2 regions of the Bradyrhizobium sp. SPXBL-02 genome follow, and region 1 is predicted to be linked to the other one. Evidence: riboswitches for the same ligand, from Rfam matches in the RefSeq annotation. Region 1 holds a riboswitch; the other holds the start of a gene.
What was found. A riboswitch is a leader RNA that binds a small molecule or an ion and turns the genes downstream of it on or off. The one in region 1 is predicted to bind cobalamin.
Positions count from the first base shown of each region.

Region 2: it holds a riboswitch for cobalamin, as region 1 does, so the genes downstream of both, metE (5-methyltetrahydropteroyltriglutamate--homocysteine S-methyltransferase) here and ACNJYD_RS25035 (TonB-dependent receptor) in region 1, are expected to answer to the same signal.

Region 1 covers NZ_CP182474.1:5,327,539-5,333,224, forward strand. The annotation lists gene ACNJYD_RS25030 (PepSY domain-containing protein) at 153-1,586, opposite strand; gene ACNJYD_RS25035 (TonB-dependent receptor) at 1,599-3,956, opposite strand; cobalamin riboswitch at 4,072-4,274, opposite strand; gene ACNJYD_RS25040 (histidine phosphatase family protein) at 4,346-4,918, shown strand; gene cobT (nicotinate-nucleotide--dimethylbenzimidazole phosphoribosyltransferase) at 4,911-5,686, opposite strand, start outside.
Region 2 covers NZ_CP182474.1:2,311,648-2,317,333, forward strand. The annotation lists gene ACNJYD_RS10500 (nodulate formation efficiency C protein) at 13-735, opposite strand; cobalamin riboswitch at 1,719-1,920, shown strand; gene metE (5-methyltetrahydropteroyltriglutamate--homocysteine S-methyltransferase) at 2,022-4,367, shown strand; gene ACNJYD_RS10510 (hypothetical protein) at 4,791-4,952, opposite strand.

The DNA.
Region 1 (5,686 bases):
GTTGCACTGCAATCGGAATCGCGCAAGTCCGTTTGTCTAATTTGCAGGCGATCAATCTGCGGTGCAGGAGAGAGGGCTGACCAGGAGCTATGCACGCAGGTCGGCTCAGCCTCTCTTTATTGTACGGTCAGTAAGCGAGGACGTCACCGGCCTCAGGATGCCAGCGACGCCCGCAAGCGTCGCCATCCGATGACGACGCCGGTGATGGAGAACATCAGTCCGAGCGTACAGAGGCTGACAATGAGAGCGTCACGCAGCCGCGCGTGAGCCAGCAGAATCGGGAAATCAAGCGTGTGCAGCGCACTGTAGAGCCAGCGATAGACGCGCCGCGACGGGTCCAGTCTTTGCAGCACCTTGCCATCGGCAGCATCGACATCGAACCAGAGATCGCCGCAGGTCGTGCGGTAGACCGGAGCTCCCGGAATAGCGGACTGCGCCGGATAGTCGTCGTTGCCGGCGAGCAGGAACGGTGCGGCACAGCCGGCGCCAAGGCGCGCCGTCAGATCCCCGATCTCCTGCGTATCCAGGTATGCCGCCTGCCCATCTCGCGGCGCGTCCCCGGCCCTGATCAACGTCTGATGGCCAAGGGCGAGCCGATCGCGCCGATAGACCCTGCCGCCGAAGGCGAACCATTCGACCTCGCGCGCCGACGGCGATATTGGCGGCAGATCGAGCGGTGAAGCGTCTCGCCAATCCGGGGCGGCATCGACCACGCCCGCCTCTGCCGGCGTCAATTGCCCGCGCGAGAACAGGCGGCCGTGATCCATCGAGAGCCAGCCGCTGAAGATCCAGCTCAGTAAGAACAGCGTCGCCGCGAGGCCGATCAGGTGATGCAGCGCATGCCAGCCACGGTAAGGCGAGGAGATTTGGCCCTTGCGAAACCTGATCCGCACGATTCCGAGCACCGCGCCAAGCAATGCCGCAATCAGGGCCAGCAGCGACAGCGTCCAGACCACGCGATCCCACACCGCCCAGCTGCTGCGCAGAACCGTCGGATAGATCCAGTGCAGCACGCTGCCGGCCCAGTTCCACGCGCGCTCACTGCGCGTCGTATCTAGGACGACCTCCCCGGTCAGCGACGAAACGTAGACCTCCGTTCCAGGGGCATCGCCGAGAGCGGCGCGAAACAAGGGGCGATGGCGATCAAAACCGTTCGGCACGCTCCATTGATCGTGGTCCGACCGCGCGACGATCGCGGCGCGTGGCGCGTCGAGCCCGCGCTGACGGGAATAGCCCTGCACGATGGTGAGCGCGACATCGGCGGACGTCACCGATGCGTCTCCTCTATCGGAGGCGCGGACCGCTCGCGAACCTGCGGGGCCCGAGACGACGTAGACCGGTCCATCACTGCGCTGGATCAGCCGAACACGCGTCCCGTCGGTGATTCCGCTCGCAGCAACGGCGTCCGCGACCGAGATCGTTGTCCCGCCACGGTCCAGCGGCGCGAGCCCGGCAAATCGCTCCGCTTCCGTCAGCGACGGAAACGGGACGAAGTGCATCACGATCCCGCTCGCGAACCACATCGCGAACAGCAGGCAGAACGCGATCCCGAGCCAGCGATGCGAGAGGACGATCGCGCCCATCATGCGCTCAAGGCCTCACCATTTGAACGCGGCCGAGACCTCGTAGGTGCGCGGCGCGCCCAGGAGGATCTGGTCGGGATAGAACGGATCGCCCCAGATCGCATAGCGCTTGTCGGTGATGTTGCGGACGCGGAAAGTCATGCGGGCCTGGTCGACCGCATTGAACACGGCCTTGGGGATATCGACGAAGGCGTAGACGTCGGCCACGGTGTAGGCCTTCATCGTCACGACGTTCGCGTCGGTGTTGTAGCGGTCGCCGACATGACGGCCGGTGATGCCGAGCTCCACAGGCCAGGGCGTGAAGAACCGGTACGATGCGCCGGCATTGGCCACGATACGCGGTACGTTCGGCGGCGTATTGCCGGAGAACGAGCCACCGACGAAATTGTAGTCGGCATAGCGCGCATCGACATAGGCGATGTTGCCCCACAACCGAAGCGGCTCGATCGGCCGCACCGAGGCGGCAAGCTCGACGCCCTTGGACTCCTGCCGCCCGGCGATATTGAGCGCCTGCCCGCCGGCCGCCGCATAGACGTTCTTGCGCAGGATGTCGTAGGCCGAGAACGACCACTCCGCCCTATTGTCCCAGAACAGATGCTTGACGCCGGTCTCGTAGGTTCGCGACGTCGTCAGGTCCAGTGGCTGGGTCGGCAACAGCAGGAAGATGTTGTTGGCTGCGACGTCGGCCCCGGTGGCGTACTGGCTGAAGAAGGTCAGGCCGGGCACGGCCTCCCAGGTGTAGCCAATGCGGCCCGTCACCGGCGCCCAGTCTTTGGTGTACGGAAAGCCTGCCTTCTCCAGCCCGGCCTTGTCGGTCGAGTTACGGTCGAGTCCGATGTGCTCGACACGCAGGCCCCCGATCAACGCGAAGCTGCGCGTCAGCTTCAACCGGTCCTCGAACGACAACGCCTCGTTGTCGATGCGCGCGGTCTGCTGCTGTGTCGTGAGCAGGCCGTAGAAGCCGCGGTTGGGATCGACCAGCGAAACGGAATCTCCGGGAAAGTTTGCCGCGCCGGGCCTGACGAAATCGAGATAGCTCGACGAGAGCGTCGTGACCAACCGGTTGTCGAATCCTGCGATGTTGGTATCCCAGATCAGGTCGGTGATGTTGCCGACCAGCCGCTGGCTATGGGCGACATAGAAGCGTTCGCGATCGACCAGGTTCGTGGTGGAGTTGAATGCCTCGATCTCGTTGTTGAACCAGGTCCGTTCGGCGCCATAGCCATAGGCCTGACTTTTCAGCGTGAGGTCAGGCGCGAGCTTCAGCTCGAAGCCGCCGCGCAGCCACACTTCCTGCGCCACGTTGCGGTTATCGAGAACGTTGTAATTGGTGTTGAAGGTGCGGTCGTCGATGGTGACGGCACCGAGATTGGTACCGTTGTAATTCGAGACGTAATTGCCGGAGACGATCCCCGTCGTCGCATGCGAACCGCTGAAGGCGACCGGCACCAGCGGCGCGCCCCAATAGGCCTTCGAGCGGTCTTCGCGATACTCGACCGCACCCCAGATCTTGAGGCTGTCGGAGACCCGGTAATTGAGCTGGCCGGACGTGCCGAACGTCTTGACGTTGGTGTCGTCGGCAAAGCCGTTGAGCGTGGAACGGCTGATGTCGAAGCGATAGTCCAGCCCTTGCACATTGGTGCTGCCGCCTGAGCCGTAATGGGCCCGGAACGAATTCAGCGAATCCCAGGAGAAATTTGCCTCGTTGCGGATCGCTCCCGTGTGCGGTTGCTTGGTGACGAAGTTGATGGCGCCTCCCGCGGCACCCTCGCCCGAGATCAGCGAGGCCGGTCCTTTGAGGAATTCCACGGCCTCCAGATTGGCGGTGTCGACGATCCGCGAGGTCATGTTCTGCGGACCGATCTTGATGCCGTTGTAGAGTGTGTTGATCTGGCTATTGGTGAAGCCGCGCATCGAGAAGGCGGAAGGTTCGGCCGGGTTGTCGCCGGAGGTGACGCCGACGGCGCCCTGCGCCACCTCGGACACGGTGCGATAGCCCTGCTCGCGCATGGTTTCGGCCGAGATCACCTCGACGGTCGCGGGCGTCTGCCGCACCGTCAGGCCGAGCCGCGAAGCGCTTTCGGCAACGGCATTGGTGTTGAGCGGCGTTTGCGCCGTCAGATCCGGCATGACGGGTTTTGGCGCTGCCGATACCGCCGCCGGCCTGCGCGCTGCCGCGCGGCGCGCGCTCGCCACCTCTCGTGCTGCCGGTCTGGCCGGCTTGCGCGCCTGGGCGGGCGAGACCTCGACGGGTGGCAGCGGCTCTCGGACCTGCTGCGCCAGAGCGGCAGGCGGATCGAGAACGGCGAAGGACGTGAACGCGGCGGAAACCAGCAGGACGCGGCGCGGTCGTGCGATACGGATGGAAGACACGGTACAAACCTCGGTATGACGTCAGTGGCACGTCACAGCGAACGAGGTCTCACCTTTTGGCCTTGCAGCCGTCCGATGAAGCCGAATGTCTGTACTCCCCGACCGACATCTTCGCGTGTGACCACGGCTGACGGCAGGTCTCCTGGCTCGCGGGTCGTGACCTCTTCGTCGCCTTCCCGGGACCGAGGACCCAGTGGCTCGTGACGAAGGATTCACCGCTCACAGTTGCGGGGGCAGCCGCGGCATTGGGGACAATTTTCCCCGCACCGCATTCCCTTTTCATTCCCTCTCGGGAAAACCGTCGCGAGCATCTAGGATTACCACCAAGACAGAGTCAATGTCCCAGTTGCGGCGTCGTGGCGACCGCACAAGCTTCCTTGGAGATGAGCATGGAAGGCGAGACCTTCCTCTGGTTGATACGGCACGCGGTTGTCGCGGGCGTAGCCGGGACGATCCATGCAGCCGATGCGCCGGCCGATCTCGGCGATCGCGCGGCATTGGCGGCTCTCAAGCAGCGCTTGCCCGCGGATGTCGCCGGCTATGCCAGCCCGTCGCGGCGCACGGTGGAGACGGCGCGCGCGCTGGGGCTGGAACCGGAGCTGGTCAGCGAATTCCGCGAGCAGGATTTCGGCGATTGGACCGGCCATCGGCATGACGAGCTCGCCGCGACCGGCGGCGAGATCTACGCGCAGTTCTGGCGCGATCTGGCGCGCGGACGGCCGCCGAACGGCGAAAGCTTTGCGGATCACGTCGCCCGCGTCCGCCTCGGCCTGTCGCGGATCGGCGCAGGCTCCGCGGCGCTGGTCGTCCATTCCGGCACCATCCGCGCCGCGCTCTGCATCGCGCTCGATCTCGCACCGGAAGCGGCGTTGCGCTTCGTGATCGATCCGTTGTCGCTGACCCGGATCGACCGGCTCGCCAGCGGCTGGCGCGTCGTCTCGGTCAATCAGCGGATCAGCTAGGCCGATCCGGTACGTTGGCCTGCGCAAAGGTCGCCATGCCGTTGTGAAGTGCGCAGGCCGAGCGCACCAGCGGCAGCGCAATGGCGGCGCCCGATCCCTCGCCGAGCCTGAGATCGAGGCTGATCAGCGGCTGCACGTTCAGCGCGCGCAACACCAGCCGATGTCCTTGCTCCGCCGATTGATGCGAGGGCAACAGGAACGGCTGGCAGGAGGGATTGAGCCGCGCCGCCGCCAGCGCCGCCACCGAGACGATAAAGCCGTCGATCAATACGGGAATGCGGCGTTGCGCGGCCGCGATGATGGCGCCCGAGATCGCCGCGATTTCGAGGCCGCCGACCGCGCACAGGATTGTCTCGACCGAGGCTCCGGCGACGCGATGGCGTGCGATCGCCGCATCGATCACCCGCGCCTTGTGTACGCGGCCGGCCGCATCGACGCCGGTGCCGCTGCCGGCGATCTCTTCGGCGCTCACACCGAGCAGGCTCGCAGCAATCGCAGCTGACGTCGTGGTGTTGCCGATCCCCATCTCGCCAAAGATCAAGAGATCAGGCCGGCCGGCCTCAGCGCGCGCCACCGCGCGCTGGCCGGCCTCAAAGGCGAAGACCAATTCCGCCGGGGTGAGCGCGGCCTCGACGCTGAAATCGCGCGTGCCGCTGCGCGGCTTGTCGGTGACGATCCCGGCCATCTGCACCTCGGACAGCGTGCCGGCGTCGACGACCTCGAGGCTCGAACCCAGCTCGCGCGCCAGCACCGAGATCGCGGCGCCTC
Region 2 (5,686 bases), 3.0 Mb from region 1:
CGCGACCGTCTACTAAGGCCTTCGGTCTCCTAAGTCTTCCTCTTCCTTTGGCTCGGTGCGTTGGAACCAGGATCCCGGAGGAAATTTAGCGATCCCCTTGGCAAAGGAGGATTGTGGCTCCCAATCTTGGCCTTCGCTCTTCTCGAAAGTGATGACCCCGTTGTGTGTAAAATAACGTGGTCCTTGGAGATCGCAATTCACCAAGAGCAGAATACGCCACAGATCGCCTTTCTCGTTCGGCTTGTCATTCCGCCTCGGTAAGTAGTCTACCCCAACAGGTTCAATGATAGTGCATCGGCCTTGCCCTAGAAGATCGCCGAGCCGGCCTTGCGGCGTAGTCACAAAGTTGAAGTTAGTCGGATCATGCAGAAAGCGAAGATTTGCGTTCCTTTCACCATCTGCGACTTCTCTGGCGATCAACGAGAGCGCTAGGGCGCGCCAGCCCAATTCCATGGGCTTCGCATAGGTTGACGCCAGTTCAGTCGTACCGTCGAGCGCAACTTTCCAGGTGATAGCGTACTGTTCGTCTGATTTGTTGTCTCGGTGCCTGGTCCATGAAACGAAAACATGGTCGTTTTCGCCAAGTTCAACGACGCCCCACGTCTGAGGGACGAACTGTGCCACCTTCGAGACATTGGAGATAATTTGTTCTATCGTCTCACCATCTTGTGCTCGCCAAGTTGACTTGAGTCTTTCGACAAGTGGCATGTCGCTTGCGCGAATAGGGTTGCTCATGGCAGCCGGCCAGGCTAGGCAGATTAGAAGTCCGCCCAAGTAACGCCATAGCGCGGATCTTCCAGACATTCTCTTCATAACCCTCGGCCTATCGCGTTTCATCCGTACATCTTTCAAAGCGGGCAACCTTGAACCTGCTATGAGCGAGCGCAAGAAGTTTACGGAGACGCGACGGGGGCACCCGCGGCTGTCCCGGCGCGGGCAGGAGCTCCCTCTATGTCACGCGCCGCTAACTTCCCTAACCAGCGACAGCGTCAATTGGCCGAGCTGGACATGTCCAGCAGGAGAGACTGGGCATGTCGAGGGGCTTGCATTCTTTGTGCCAGGCAGCAGGCGGAGATTTGCACGGGTTTTATCTCCATCTTGTCGACTTTCCGACCTACGCTCGTTTCGATGTCTCCATTCAGTGTATCGGCCGTAGTTTTGTGCATCCTAGTCCCGCACTCTAGTTTGCGGAAGAGGTGAACGCCCCGATGCCAAGTGCCTGATGAGAAGTGGGAGTGCGTTCGCAGTCATTGAACCGTGTGGTTCGCTATAGTTGCCGTCGGCGTTCGGCCTACATGATGGCGAGGCGAAGCCGACTCGACGAACTTGAAACTCTGGCTGGCACGACAATCAACCTGCTCGCCGCGTATCTTGCTAGATTGCGCCGCTTGCCTTGACCCATTCAATGCGGATCTTCTAGTCGAGGAAATGGCTGGCCAGCGGACGTGCTGGGCGAACCGCTGGAAATCGGAAGCCGCGTCGAATGCATTCTGCTCGAACCAGCGGTAATCCTCCCCGCGCAGGCTGGTTTTGTCCCTTTCATTGATGGGGCGGGGGGCGTCGCCTCAAGGCAGCTCCGATGCTCGCTCCGACATCTGACAAGGACATCTCTGATTGCGACCTGATTATAGAATCCGGATGCACGGTCATTCGCCTAGTAGATGTCGCAGATTAGCCTGGCACATAATCTGAGAGGTTGACGGAAGAGCCCTCCTGCCGATAATCCAAATCGTCGAGGTTCTCCGAATCACACTTGATCCGGAGCTAAGAGGGAAGCCGGTCCAAATGCCGGCGCTGCCCCCGCAACTGTGAGCGGCGAGCTACTGTCTAACGATGTCACTGAAGCCGCACGGCTTCGGGAAGGCCGGACAGCAGCGATGACCAGCGAGCCAGGAGACCTGCCCCGACGATAGATTGGTCCACGGGCGGGGTGTCTCGGTGGTGCGCCAAGCAGCCGTCGCGCCCGCGACTTCCTCTGCCTGCGTCCGCCATGGCCTCCGCCCCCAACAGGGGTTAACACTATGTCTCATCTCTCTCTTCCGGTTGCTACGCTCGGAACGCCACGCATCGGTCCAAGGCGTGAGCTCAAACTGTCTCTCGAGAGCTACTGGGCGGGAAAGATCAGCGAACAGCAATTGCTCGAGGACGCATCCGGCCTGCGCGCAGCGAACTGGGCTCGTCAGAAGTCTCTCGGCGTCACGGTCATTCCGTCGAATGACTTCTCGCTGTATGATCAGGTGCTCGATACAAGTGTTATGGTTGGCGCTATCCCAGAGATCTACGCCTCGAAAGGAGAATCCGTTTTCCTCAAGACGTACTTCGCCATGGCTCGCGGATCACAATGCGACGATCAGGATGCGGGTTGCCGTCTTGGCCCGCGGGGGTCTGGCGCACCCGCGCAGGAAATGACTAAGTGGTTTGATACTAACTACCACTACATGGTTCCCGAGTTTTACAGGGGACAGGAGTTCAGATTTTGCTCTCGCAAACCCATTGAAGAGTATGTGGAAGCAAAGGCTCTAGGTTTTCAAACCCGCCCTGTCCTGATCGGGCCCGTCACATTCCTAAAGCTCGGCAAGAGTGCCGATAGCGCGTTCCAGCCCCTCTCCCTATTGGATGATTTGATACCGGTCTATATCGAGGTTCTGCATGAATTGGCCGAACGAGGGGCAAGTTGGGTTCAGTTTGACGAGCCCTGCCTGGTCCTTGATCTGGACGAAGCGGTGCGAAAATCATTGCTACATGCCTATAACCGCTTCGCAAAGGAGGGACCGGCTATCAGGATCATGGTTGCCAGCTATTTCGGCGACCTAGGCGACAATTTGGATACAGCCTTGAGCCTCCCGGTTTCCGGTCTGCACTTTGATCTGGTTCGAGCGCCAGAGTTGTTGGATCAGATCGTCGCTGTCGGCCGAAGTGATCTCGTCATGTCGCTCGGGGTCATCGACGGCCGGAATGTATGGCGGTCGAACTTGTCGTCGCTCCGTCAGAGGCTGGAGCCCGCGATTGCGAAGCTCGGCAAGCACCGTGTGCAGCTCGCTCCATCCTGCTCGCTGCTTCACGTGCCGGTCGATGTTGAACTCGAGACCGGGCTCGCGTCTGACGTTAAGAGCTGGCTTTCTTTCTCGGTTCAGAAGATGCGCGAGCTTGCGATCCTGGCGCGGGTGCTCGCTGGCGACCAGAATGTCGGGCTCGCTCTAGCCGATTCGGAATGCGCTGTGGCCGCCCGCCGGACTTCGCCGAAGATCCATGACACCAATGTCGCTGCCCGGATGAGGGCGATCGACCAGACGATGCGTCGGCGGGCAAGCCCGTTTGACCGTCGTTCCGAGATCCAGAGGAAACGCTTTGGACTACCAGCGTTTCCCACCACGACGATCGGATCGTTTCCGCAGACCACAGAAGTCAGAAATGCTCGGGCGGCGCATGCGCGAGGCGCGTTGAGCGACGAACAATACGATAGGTTCATCAAGGAGGAGATAACCCGCGCCGTGCGTTGGCAGGAGGACATCGGTCTTGACGTCCTCGTGCACGGCGAATTTGAGCGGAATGACATGGTGCAGTACTTTGGCGAGCAACTCGCCGGCTTCCTATTTACCAGGAAGGGATGGGTACAGTCTTATGGCTCGCGCTGCGTCAGGCCCCCGATCCTGTTTGGCGATGTAGTGCGGTCGAAACCGATCACTGTGGACTGGTGGCGCTACGCGCAATCACTAACTAGCAAGCCAATGAAGGCAATGTTGACCGGGCCGGTGACGATCCTGAACTGGTCGTTTGTTCGCGATGATATTCCTAGAAGCGAGGTCTGCCGTCAGCTTGCGCTGGCGATCCGCGACGAAGTCCGCGATCTCGAGAATGCCGGTGCGGCCATGATCCAGATCGACGAAGCGGCACTCCGCGAAGGATTGCCTTTGCGCCGATCGGAGTGGAAGGCATATCTCGATTGGGCCGGAGAGTGCTTCCGCATCTGCTCATCAGGCGTTACCGATCAGACGCAAATCCATACACATATGTGCTACTCCGAGTTTAACGACATCATCGGTGCGATCGCTGCAATGGATGCGGATGTCATTTCGATCGAGACGTCGCGATCGAAAATGGAGCTACTGGACGCATTCAGAAAGTACGAATATCCTAATCAAATCGGACCGGGCGTGTACGACATCCACTCTCCACGTGTTCCCGAGGCGGACGAAATGAAGGAGCTGCTGGTGCTGGCTCGGACGCGTTTGCAGGAATCGCAGCTCTGGGTCAATCCGGACTGCGGCCTAAAAACGCGCAAATGGGAGGAGGTTCGGCCTGCGCTAACCAACATGGTCGCTGCCGCCCGCGAACTGCGCGCTGCATCCTATCCGCAAAACCATTGATACCGGGCTCGGGTCTGTTCTCGACCAAGCTAATTCGCTTGTGGTCATTACCGTGCTCTATGATCTCGAGGCAAGCCTTGGGGCCAACAAAAAATGCTTGGCCCCACTTAGCGGTCGGCCCGGAGGAACGACGCTGACCGGGCGCGGTACTTGGCCCAGAGAGAATAGCCGACGTTTCATTAAGGCGAGAACATTCGCCGAAAATATGGAATCATATCGACACGTTTACAGTGGGAACGGTTGCGACAGCAATGAGAGGAGCGATGCCGGACGTCAGTGCACGGGCCGATCGCAATCGGTCCGCTCGGGCATGTTTCCCGTCAGGTACTTCTCATTCAAGGAACTCTACATCGTCCGACGAGAGTGTGCCGAAACCAGTTCCTGCCTTAACTCACGCCAATTTATTCTGCGGGATGGCCGCCGCTATCCGAGCCAGATACGCCAATGGGTCGGCTGCACGGCGACGTGCTCTCCGTTATTCGCGTTGACCCATCCGCCGAACACCCGGCGACAAGGAAAGGCCACCCGGTGAATTGAATTGCCCTCGATCACGGCAATCTCCAGATCCTGATCGAAGGGCGGCATGATTTCGAGCCGCTCCCAGATCAAATCGCCATTAGATCCTGGACGAAGTTCATCGCTGCGAGCTGACAAATTCAGACAACCTTGTGAACATTACGAACATCGATTGGCTTCCGCGCGAACAGGCTCTGCCCGAATCGACCGGACGGCGCGCGGTCTCGATGGCGTGAGCCGCGGCAGAGGGCTATCGGCCCTGGCATCGTTGGTACGGAACACGATCCGCTCGCGAGCCGAAATATTTGGAGTTCCGCCGGGAAACAAGGCCTGAGCTTCCGTCGAATCGCTCTGGGTTAGCTCAAGACCTCGGCTGTTGGTATTTGTAACTGTTCTGCACGAGCTAAACTTGTCTGCAGCTCCAGCAATCCGGCCCGCAGCGGGGTAAATGGTCCGGCTTTCTGTCATGTCACGTCCCTTGTTGGGAGACATCTCCGTATTCTGCAGCGTCACCGCGTGGGGTGCGGGCGACCTCAGCCGCGCTCTCGCGCGCGTAGCACGCGCTCCAGCGAGAGCGCGAAGACGCCGGATTCGGTTGACACCATTAGGATGGACGTAGCTTCGCTCGGTGCCCATGATCCGGCCTGTCCGCAGGTCGATAAAGTAAACGCCATCGCAAGCGGCGCAACTTATCACGTGCAGGTCATTGATCCGCGGCTCGGCTGCGCCCGGAAGAAGTCCTAAAAAGTGATCGCTGGTACCCGGACATGAAAGCATCATGGGCTTAAGTCGTTCTTTCCGCC